DNA from 2 places in the Streptomyces sp. NPDC037083 genome. Region 2 is predicted to be linked to the other one. Evidence: predicted binding sites of a transcription regulator. Region 2 holds the regulator's gene; the other holds the start of a gene.

Region 1 (5,373 bases), on a different contig from region 2:
TTGCGCAGCAGCCGCGCGATGGACCGCTCCAGGGTGCGCACACCCGCCTCGCGGGTGTACTCGCCGGCGAGCTTGCGCAGCGCGCTCTCGTCGAGGGCGACCTCGTCCGCCGCCAGGCCCGCGCGCTCCAGCTGGCGCGGGAGCAGGTGGTCGCGGGCGATGACGACCTTCTCGTCCTCGGTGTAGCCGTCGAGGCGGACCAGCTCCATGCGGTCGAGCAGGGCCTCCGGGATGGCTTCGAGCACGTTGGCGGTGGCCAGGAAGACCACGTCCGACAGGTCGAGCTCTACCTCCAGGTAGTGGTCGCGGAAGGTGTGGTTCTGCGCCGGGTCCAGGACCTCCAGCAGGGCGGCCGCCGGGTCGCCGCGGAAGTCCGAGCCCACCTTGTCGATCTCGTCGAGCAGGACCACCGGGTTCATCGACCCGGCCTCCTTGATCGCCCGCACGATCCGGCCGGGCAGCGCGCCGACGTACGTGCGGCGGTGGCCGCGGATCTCGGCCTCGTCGCGCACGCCGCCGAGGGCGACGCGGACGAACTTGCGGCCCATCGCGTGGGCGACGCTCTCTCCCAGACTGGTCTTTCCGACACCGGGCGGGCCCACCAGGGCGAGCACGGCGCCGCCGCGCCGCCCGCCGACCACGCCCAGGCCTCGCTCGCTGCGGCGCTTGCGCACGGCCAGGTACTCGGTGATGCGCTCCTTCACGTCGTCGAGGCCCGCGTGCTCGGCGTCGAGGACCGTCTTGGCGCCCTGGATGTCGTAGCGGTCCTCGGTCCGTTCGTTCCACGGCAGTTCGAGGACGGTGTCCAGCCAGGTGCGGATCCACGAGCCCTCGGGCGACTGGTCGCTGGAGCGTTCCAGCTTGTCGACCTCCTTGAGGGCGGCCTCGCGGACCTTCTCGGGCAGGTCGGCGGCCTCCACGCGGGCGCGGTAGTCGTCGGACTCCTCGCCCTCCTGCTCGCCGTTGAGCTCGCGCAGCTCCTTGCGGACGGCTTCCAGCTGCCGGCGCAGCAGGAACTCGCGCTGCTGCTTGTCGACGCCCTCCTGGACGTCCTTGGCGATGGTCTCGGCCACGTCCTGCTCGGCCAGGTGGTCGCGCAGTTGCTGGGTGGCGAGCTTCAGACGGGCCACCGGGTCGGCGGTCTCCAGGAGCTCCACCTTCTGTTCGGTGGTGAGGAACGGCGAGTAGCCGGAGTTGTCGGCGAGCGCGGAGACGTCGTCGATGGCCTGGACGCGGTCGACGACCTGCCAGGCGCCGCGCCTGCGCAGCCAGGCGGTGGCGAGCGCCTTGTACTCCTTGACGAGTTCGGCGACGTGCCCGGGCAGCGGTTCGGGGACGGTCTGCTCGACCGTGGTCCCCTCGACCCACAGCGCGGCGCCGGGGCCGGTGGTGCCGGCGCCGATCTTCACGCGGCCGCGGCCGCGGATGAGCGCGCCCGGGTCGCCGTCGGCCAGCCGGCCGACCTGTTCGACGGTGCCGAGCACACCGGTGCCCGCGTACGTCCCGTCGATGCGCGGCACCAGCAGCACGCGGGGCTTGCCCGGTTCCGAGCGGGCGGCGGCCTGCGCGGCCTCCACCGCGGCGCGTACGTCGGTGTCGTTGAGGTCCAGCGGAACCACCATGCCGGGGAGCACGACCTCGTCATCGAGAGGCAACACGGGCAAGGTGAGCGGTGCGGACGTCGAAGCCATGATCTCCCCTTCGGCAGTCAAGTTGAGCTATGCCGACTCAATGCATGGGCGCCTTCGAATGTTCCCCGTGCTGCCGCCCGTTCGCTGTGGGCGATCAAGACCGCCTGCCGCGGCGGCCCGGAGGCGAGTGGCGGAGGAGGCGGGGCGGGCGCGGCACGGGGTGCCCGTCCGGCGCGTCCGCCGCCGGATACCGGCACGGGGCTCACGGGGGACGCACGGGGAGACGTGCGGCGGCGAGAGGGCGCGCCCCTCGCCGCCGCACGACGGGGCACGCCCCTCACGCCCCCTGCCCGTACCCCGCGCACTCGCGGCATTCGCCCCGAACCGCCCTCCGACCCGACCACAATGCGCGTATGACCGATGACTGGAAGCGACGTCTGGACGCCCTCCACGCGGAGCTGGTCCGCCGTGACGACCCCGTCGCCTGGGTGATGGAGGCGGACGCCGTCGAGGCCTCCCGGCGCTATCCGCACATCGCGCTGCGCGGGCCCGTCTTCGGCATCGCCGCGCTGGATCCGGCGGCCGCCGAGCCGTGCTGGCGGCTGCTGAAGCCGGTGGTGGACTCCATGCCCCAGCAGGCCCGCGACGGGCTCAACTCGCACCTGTGGTTCAAGGCGAAGGACGGCGCCGGCGGTCCGGCCGCCCGGCGCGACCTGCTGGCGGCCGTCGCGGTGCTGGAGCGGGCCCCGGCCGACGAGGTGGAGGCGCTGGGCGTCCGCTACCGGGTGGTGCGCGGCGACGAGTTCGCCCGTACCGGCGACGACGGTCTGGAGCCGCCCCGGCCCACCGACCCGGAGGCCCCCGACCCGTCGTGGGAGCACCAGAGCGCCGTCCCGTCCCCCGACGTGGGCTTCGCGCTCGACCCCGACCGGGACGAGGGCCCCATGGCGGGCGCCCTGCGGCTGGGCCTGCGCGACTTCACGTACACGGGCGCCCGCTTCCCCGCCGACGTGCGCGCGGACTCCGCGCGGGCGGCCGGGACGCACCCGGACGTGGTTCGTCTGCCGGTCGGTTTCTCGGTGGCCGAACGCGACGACTCGGGCTGGACCCCGTGCGGCTCCCTGGCGGCCACCCCGCACGAGGCACGCCGCTCGCTGTACGAGGGGATGGCACGCGTCTGGGCCATGCTGTACCGCTTCGACGAGGGCAGGAAGGCTCTGTACACGCGGGCCGCCGAGGCGTTCCGGGCGGCCGGGCGGGCCGACGAGGCGAGCGTGGAGGGCCGCCTCTTCCGGATCTGCCGCGTCGAGCGGATGGTCCGGCTGGGCCCGGACGGCCCGGAACCGCCCCGCCCGTCGGACCTCGACGAGTACGGCCCGATGAAGCTCCACCCGACGCTGCGCGACAACGGCACGGTCCAGTACGACGACTGACCGCCGAGGTCGTGTCAGGTCCGGGCCGCCCAGCGGCGGATCCACGGCCAGACGGCGACTCCTGTCGCCAGCGCGATCAGGTGCCCCCAGTTCGTCATGGGGTCGGTGAAGGCGAGCAGGTCCTGCACCAGCATCCCGCCGAACGCCGCCAGCAGGGGCCAGCGCAGCCAGGGCCTGAGCAGCCCCGCCAGGGCGCCGACGCATGCGGCGACGCCGAAGCTGATGCCGTAGTCGAGACGGTGCAGCGAGCTGTCGGGCAGCCGGCCCACCAGCACCGCCAGGCCGACCGGAACCTCGGTCGCGAGGGTGGCGAGGACGTGCCCGAGCAGGAAGACGACGGCCGTGCGGACGCCGCCGAGACGCCGTTCCAGTGCGACGAGGACGACCAGGAAGCCGATCGTGAAGGGCGAGGCCAAGCCGCCCGCCACCCACAGCGCGCTGGCCGCCAGGACCAGCACCGGGGTACGGAGCAGATGCGCGACGTCGGTGCTGGAGCCCTGGTGCAGGGCGTACACGACAGCGGGGTCGACGTGCGCGGCGACGTACGAGGTGACGGCGAGGACGGCCGCATAGCCGAGGGTGAACGGGACGGGGAAGCGGCGGCGCGGGCATGGGCTCGTCCCGGCGGGCGGCGGCTCGCGCAGCGGAACGCGCTGGCCCGGGATGCCGTCCAGCAGCCCGGCGGCGTCGGGCAGCCCGGCGGCGTCGGGCAGGGGCGGGCTCGTGGGGGCGGCCGTGCGTTCCACTGTGAGGCGCTCCTTCCGTTTCCCCCACCCTTCGCGGCGTCCCCGTGCGCTGTCTGTGACCGGCGCCACGCCGAGGCCGATTCACAGGAAGTTCCGAGACTTTCCCCGGCTGGTTCACACCCGTCTCGAACCCGTTCCCGACAAGACGTGCGTCAACCTCATGCGCCACTCATGGAAATTCCCTCACCACGGGGCCCGCACAGTGCCAGGATGGCCCGATGCCCCTCCCCTACGACATCTCCGACGCACCGGAGGTCCTGGACCGTCGCGAGGGCCCGTACGGCGAGGTCGTCCTGCGCCGGCACGGGGAACTGCTCCAGATCATCGCCAACGGCTGCTTCCTGATGGACACCTCGGACGGCCGCTCGGAACGGCTGCTGGTCGACGCGGCACGGGACGCCCTGGACGGCCGGCCCTCCCCCGCGCTGCTGATCGGCGGTCTGGGCGTCGGCTTCTCACTCGCGCACGCCGCCGCCGATCCCCGCTGGGACGCCGTCACCGTCGTGGAGCGCGAGCGCGCCGTCGTCGACTGGCACCTCGACGGTCCGCTGGCCGCCGTCTCCGGCCCGGCGCTGGCCGATCCCCGGACGAAGATCGTCGAAACGGATCTGCTCGACTACGTCAATGAGACATGCGACACGTTTGACGCGGTATGCCTCGACATCGACAACGGACCCGGCTGGACCGTCACCGAGGGCAACGACAGCCTCTATTCCACGGCCGGACTCGCGCGCTGCGCACGGGTGTTGAGACCCGGCGGAGTGCTGGCGGTGTGGTCCGCCCGACCCTCTCCGGAATTCGAGGGAACCTTGGGGAATGCCGGGTTCCAACGGGTGCGTACCGAAGAGATCCCCGTTGCCCGAGGCGTGCCCGACGTCGTACATCTCGCCGTCCGACCTGGATAGCAAAGCCGTGGTGACTCCCCGTACGCTGCATCCCTGACGCCGATCATTTACGCGTCAACCGCAGTCATGCGCAGACAAGGGATCACCCCACTGATTCCGGAAAGCACACTCAGGGGCGGGCGATGGAGCAGACACACACCGCACACAACAGCACGGCGACGGCGACTCCGGGAGCGCAGCGGCGCGTCCTGGTGGTCGAGGACGACGCGACGATCGTCGACGCCATCGCGGCCCGCCTGCGCGCCGAGGGATTCCTCGTGCAAACGGCGGGTGACGGCCCCGCGGCCGTCGACACCGCCGAGGCCTGGCAGCCGGACCTGCTGATCCTCGACATCATGCTGCCCGGCTTCGACGGTCTGGAGGTCTGCCGCCGTGTGCAGGCCGCCCGCCCGGTGCCGGTGCTGATGCTCACCGCGCGCGACGACGAGACCGACATGCTGGTCGGGCTCGGCGTGGGCGCCGACGACTACATGACCAAGCCCTTCTCGATGCGGGAGCTCGCGGCACGCGTGCACGTGCTGCTGCGCCGGGTGGAGCGGGCCGCGATCGCGGCGACGACCCCGCGCAGCGGGATCCTGCGGCTCGGCGAGCTGGAGATCGACCACGCGCAGCGCCGGGTACGGGTCCGCTCGGAGGACGTGCACCTCACGCCCACGGA
Region 2 (5,373 bases):
GCGGCGGCCCGCAGACGGTTCTTCGTCTCCACCCCGCACCTCTCTGCCGACGCCCGGCTCCTGGTCGACGACCTCGCCCACCCCGTGGAGCACCTGCCCCCCGCCGACGCCGCCGCCCTCCAGGCGTCCCGTGAAGCCGCCCGGCGTGCGGAACGGCAGGTGGAGGCGTTCATCGCCGGTCGGGACGTCACCATGCCCATGCCGGGATACGACCAGAACGGACTGCCGCTCCCCCGCGACCAGTTGGAATACGGGGCCGAGCAGTGGGCGGAGTACCGTGCGCAGGTCGGTCAGCGCACCGTCCGGGCGCTGGAGGGGCAGCTCGAAAGCGGACGGTTCCCGTTGCGCAAGGTGGTGATCGGCGGCGGGGCCAGCCTCACCGGACGCAGCCCGGACGCGCTGCTGATCGACGCCGCCGGCCGATGGCACCTGGACCCCGGTGACGGCATCGTGCAGTCCGCCGACCAGGACCGGGATCTCGCCCGGTGGATGGGCGTGGACCCCTACGCGGCGGTCGACGACCCCAGGCAGCGCATCTCCATCCACGCCGTCCGCATCTGGGAGGACCAGCTGGCCACCCAGGGCGACCTGGTGAACGGCCACGCCCGGCTGCGGCTCGGCCAAAACGGCGAACTGCTCGCCGAGGTCCGCCCGTTGGGCGACGACGGCAAGGAGAGCGCGACTCCCCTCTGGGTGGCCTGCGACGGAACTCCCAGCATCGCCACCGGTCTGACCCCCGAACTCCTCCCGGGGATGCCGCGCGGCGACTTCGGCGTGGAGAGCCGCGGCGAAGCCGTGCGGCTGATCAGCGACCGGCTCCGGGAGCTGGCGGGCGAGGGAGTCCCCGGTGCGGACGAGATGCGCGCCTGGCTGACGCAGGCCGAGCGGGGCGGCGCGGACACCCGTACCGTGCTCGACGCCCTGAACTCATCGGCGTCCTCGACGCTGAAGGACGCCCTCACCGCCGGCCTGGACGACGGTGCCGCCGCCCGCATGGGCAACTGCTTCACCGCCCTCGACTCGACTCTGAAATGGGAGACGGCGCGCGAGGCCGCGCCGGGACGGGCGCTGCTGGGCGACGAGGTCGCCGAGAGCCGCTTCGACGCCCACAGGGCCGAGGAGTGGATCGTCGTGGGTTCCGGCGGCACCGCCGTCGCCAACGCGGAGATCATCCTCAGGGAGAACCCCGACGCCCACGTCACGATCATCGGCTCGCGGCCGCCGCCCGCGCTCCTGCACCAGGTCCAGTACCCGGCGATGCTGGACAAGTACGGTCACGAAGAGGGCGGCGAGGGGCGTCTGTCGTTCGCCAGGGGACGCGTCGGCGCCATCGAGACCTACCAGGACGACAACGGCGTGACCCGCTTCCAGGTCCCCTACGTCGACCAGGAGACCAACGAGCCGAGAGTGGCCCGCGGCGACGGCTACGTCACCAGCCTCGGCCGCACCAACCCGCTGCCGCCCGCCCTCCAGGTCCTCGCGAACGAGGTGCGCGACCGGGGCGGCGAGATCTCCGGGGACCTGCTGTTCGACAGGGACGACCAGTACATCGGCTACGGCCTCACGTTCGCCGTGGACGGGCGGGAACACCGCGTCGACGTGGACGGCGCCGCCTCCTGGCAACTGCCGCGCGAGATCTTCGCCCCGGAGACGGGCCTCCAGGGCGAGCTGAACGCGATGGGCCTGCGCGGCCTGCCGTCCGAGACCGGCAACGCGGCACCCGGCTTCTCCCCGATCGCCCGCCAGAGCGCCCTGCGCGCACGCGCGGTCGCCGCGGCGGCGGCGGGCGCCCCCGACGCCGTACGCAGGCGGTCGACCGTCCCGCAACGCTGGCAGCGCCCCGACCTGGGCCCGGCGACGGCGGCACCGGCCGCAGGCCCGCAGCCGCCCGTCCCGCCCCGCGCGAAGGCCGAGCCCGTGGCGGAACGGACCCCGAGCCCCGCCACCACCCCCGAAGCGGCTCCGGCCCCGTCGAAGCCCCAGGCCCAAGCCCCGGCACCCTCCCAGCCCCAGCCCCAGGCCCAGGCCCAGCCCCAGGCCCCGGCCCCGGCCCCCGGCGTCTCCGGTTCGCACCTCTGGCAGGCGGGTGTGCCCCGGGGCGGCGCCCACCGCCCGCCCTCCCCGGCCCAGCCGCCGCAGCCGCAGCCGCCGGGTCACGAGCGGCCGGAACCGGGCGCCGGCCTGGGCGACTGACCCCTACATCCGGTCCGCGCGAGCGACAGGGCACGCGAAGGGCCCGGAGACGATGTCTCCGGGCCCTTTCTGCTTCACCGCTCCGCCCACCGACTCGGTCGGGCTCCGTCCGGCTGCGTCCCGCTCAGTCCGACGCCTGCTGCCGCTTGGGGCGCCAGACCACCAACGCGCTGGTCTGCTGCACCTCCTGATACGGCACCAGGTCGCGCCGGTAGGAGGCGTGCACCGCGGCCTCGCGCTGCTGCATGGCCGCCGCCGCGCCGTCGAGCGCCGCCTGCAGTTCCGCGGCCCGGGCCTGGAGAGCCGCCACCTGGTTCTCCAGCTCGATGATCCGCTTGATGCCGGCCAGGTTGATGCCCTCGTCCTGCGACAACTGCTGGACGGTGCGCAGCAGTTCGATGTCACGGGCCGAGTAGCGCCGCCCCCGGCCGGCCGTGCGGTCGGGGGAGACGAGGCCCAGACGGTCGTACTGGCGCAGCGTCTGCGGGTGCAGGCCGGAGAGCTGGGCCGCCACCGAGATGACGTAGACCGGGGTCTCCTCGGTCAGTTCATACGGGTTACGTCGACGGCCGTCCATCACTCTCATGCTCCCTTCGCGGCCTCGAACAGCTCCGCCCGCGGGTCCTCGCCCGCGGTCGCCTCGCGATACGCCTCGAGCGCGTCACGAGCCTTCCCCGACAGGTCCTTCGGGACACTCACCTCCACGGTGACCAGGAGGTCGCCGCGCGAGCCGTCCTTGCGGACCGCGCCCTTGCCCCGCGCGCGCATGGTGCGGCCGTTGGGCGTGCCGGGCGGCAGCTTCAGCGTCAGGGACGGTCCGCCGAGCGTCGGGACCTTGATCTCGCCGCCCAGGGCCGCCTCGGTGAACGTCACCGGCACGGTCACCGTCAGGTTGTCGTCCTTGCGGCCGAAGACCGGGTGGGAGCCGACGTGGACGACGACGTACAGGTCGCCCGACGGGCCGCCGCGCTCGCCCGGCGCGCCCTTGCCGCGCAGCCGGATGCGCTGGCCGTCCGTGACCCCTGCCGGGATGCGGACCTGCATGGTCCGGGAGGATTTGGCGCGGCCGCTGCCCTTGCACTCCATGCAGGGGTGCTCGGCGATCAGGCCGCGTCCCTTGCAGTCGGGGCAGGGGTCGGTCAGCGAGAAACCGCCGCCCGAGCCCCGTGCGACCTGGCCGGTGCCGACGCAGGTGGGGCACACGCGCGGGGTGCCGTTCTTGTCGCCGGTGCCCGAGCACGCCTTGCACGGCGACTGCGAGGACATCCGCAGCGGGACCGTGGCGCCCTCGATCGCCTCCGTGAAGGTCAGGGTGACCTCGGTGTCGATGTCCTGGCCGCGCCGGGGCTGGGTACGGGTCGTGCCGGCGCCACCGCGGTTGAACAGTCCGCCGAAGACGTCCCCGATGCCGCCGCCGAAGCCGCCGGAGGCGCCGCCGCCCTGGGCGCCGCCTCCGAAGAGGTCGCCCAGGTCGAAGTTGAAGGAGCCGCCGGCGCCCGGGCCCGGGCGGAAGCCGCCGTTGCCGAAGAGGGCGCGTGCCTCGTCGTACTCCTTGCGCTTCTTGGGGTCGCCGAGGACGTCGTTCGCCTCGGAGATCTCCTTGAAGCGCTCCTCCGCCTTGGCGTTGCCCTTGTTGGCGTCCGGGTGGTACTCGCGAGCGAGCTTCCGGTAAGCCTTCTTGATCTCGGCCTCGGTGGCGTCCTTGGGGACGCCGAGAACCTTGTAGAAGTCCTTCTCGATGAAGTCCTTGGTGCTCATCCTCGACGTCCCTCCTCTCGCGTCGTCACAACGACCGGCGCACCGGTCGTCTCAAGCTCAGCCCTCGTCCGGGCCACCGCTCTCCTTGTCGTCGGCGTTCTCGGCCGCGGCCGCGCCCGCTTCCGAGGAGTCGGCCTTCGCGGGCTGCGCGCCGGGCTGCGGCTCGGCCACGGCCACCCGCGCGGGGCGGATGGTGCGTTCGCCGATTCGATACCCCGGCTGCAGAATCGCCACGCACGTCGTCTCGGTGACGTCGGGCGCGTACGAATGCATGAGGGCTTCGTGGATCGTCGGGTCGAAGGGCTCGCCCTCCTTGCCGAACTGCTGCAGGCCCATCTTCGCCGCGACGGTCTCCAGCGACTCGGCCACCGACTTGAAGCCGCCGACGAGTTCGCCGTGTTCCCGCGCGCGGCCGATGTCGTCGAGCACGGGCAGGAGCTCGGTCAGGAGGTTCGCGATGGCGATCTCCTTGACCGCGATCCGGTCGCGCTCGACCCGGCGGCGGTAGTTCTGGTACTCGGCCTGGAGGCGCTGGAGGTCCGCGGTGCGCTCACCGAGCGCGGTGCGCACCTGGTCCAGCTGGGCCACCAGACCGGCTGTCTGGTTCGCGTCCCCGTCCGGGGCCGCCCCCTCCGCCTCGGCGGAGGAGGAGGCGGCCTTCGGCTCGGCGTCGTCAGGGGTGGCGCCGGAGGGGACGTCGGGCTTCTCCTCGAAGCCCGGGGTCTCCTCCGTCACGCGGCACCGTCCTTGCGCTCGTCGTCCACGATCTCGGCGTCCACCACGTCGTCGTCGGCCTTCGGGGCGTCGGCGCCCGGGGCGTCGGCGCCGGGCGCGGCCTGCGCGTCGGCGTACATGGCCTGGCCGACCTTCTGCGAGACCGCGGCGACCTTCTCGGTGGCCGTGCGGATCTCGGCGGTGTCCTCGCCCTTGAGCGCGGCCTTCAGCTCCTCGACGGCGGCCTCGACCTCGGTCTTGACCTCGCCGGGGACCTTGTCCTCGTTGTCCTTGAGGAACTTCTCCGTCTGGTAGACGAGCTGCTCGCCCTGGTTGCGGGCCTCGGCGGCCTCGCGGCGGCGGTGGTCCTCGTCCGCGTACTGCTCGGCCTCCTGGCGCATGCGGTCGACCTCGTCCTTCGGCAGCGAGGAGCCGCCGGTGACGGTCATCTTCTGCTCCTTGCCCGTGCCCAGGTCCTTCGCGGTCACGTGCATGATGCCGTTGGCGTCGATGTCGAAGGAGACCTCGATCTGCGGGACGCCGCGCGGGGCCGGCGGAAGACCGGTCAGCTCGAACATGCCGAGCTTCTTGTTGTACGCAGCGATCTCGCGCTCGCCCTGGTAGACCTGGATCTGCACCGACGGCTGGTTGTCCTCGGCCGTCGTGAAGATCTCCGAACGCTTCGTCGGGATCGTGGTGTTGCGCTCG

Evidence for each region. The regulator HspR, encoded in region 2, represses chaperone genes until heat shock. The targets are predictions, from matches to a motif close to TTGAGNNNNNNNNNCTCAA.
Region 1: the regulator HspR is predicted to act here: its motif matches at 1,714-1,732, upstream of lon (endopeptidase La).

What each region holds. Positions count from the first base shown of each region.
Region 1 is NZ_JBVJSQ010000001.1:155,536-160,908, forward strand. It holds gene lon (endopeptidase La) at 1-1,691, opposite strand, end outside; gene ACZ7DE_RS00770 (DUF5954 family protein) at 2,045-3,064, shown strand; gene ACZ7DE_RS00775 (rhomboid-like protein) at 3,079-3,810, opposite strand; gene ACZ7DE_RS00780 (spermidine synthase family protein) at 4,029-4,715, shown strand; gene ACZ7DE_RS00785 (response regulator transcription factor) at 4,838-5,373, shown strand, end outside.
Region 2 is NZ_JBVJSQ010000010.1:190,347-195,719, reverse strand. It holds gene ACZ7DE_RS26230 (hypothetical protein) at 1-2,193, shown strand, start outside; gene ACZ7DE_RS26225 (heat shock protein transcriptional repressor HspR) at 2,318-2,770, opposite strand; gene dnaJ (molecular chaperone DnaJ) at 2,776-3,951, opposite strand; gene grpE (nucleotide exchange factor GrpE) at 4,009-4,686, opposite strand; gene dnaK (molecular chaperone DnaK) at 4,683-5,373, opposite strand, start outside.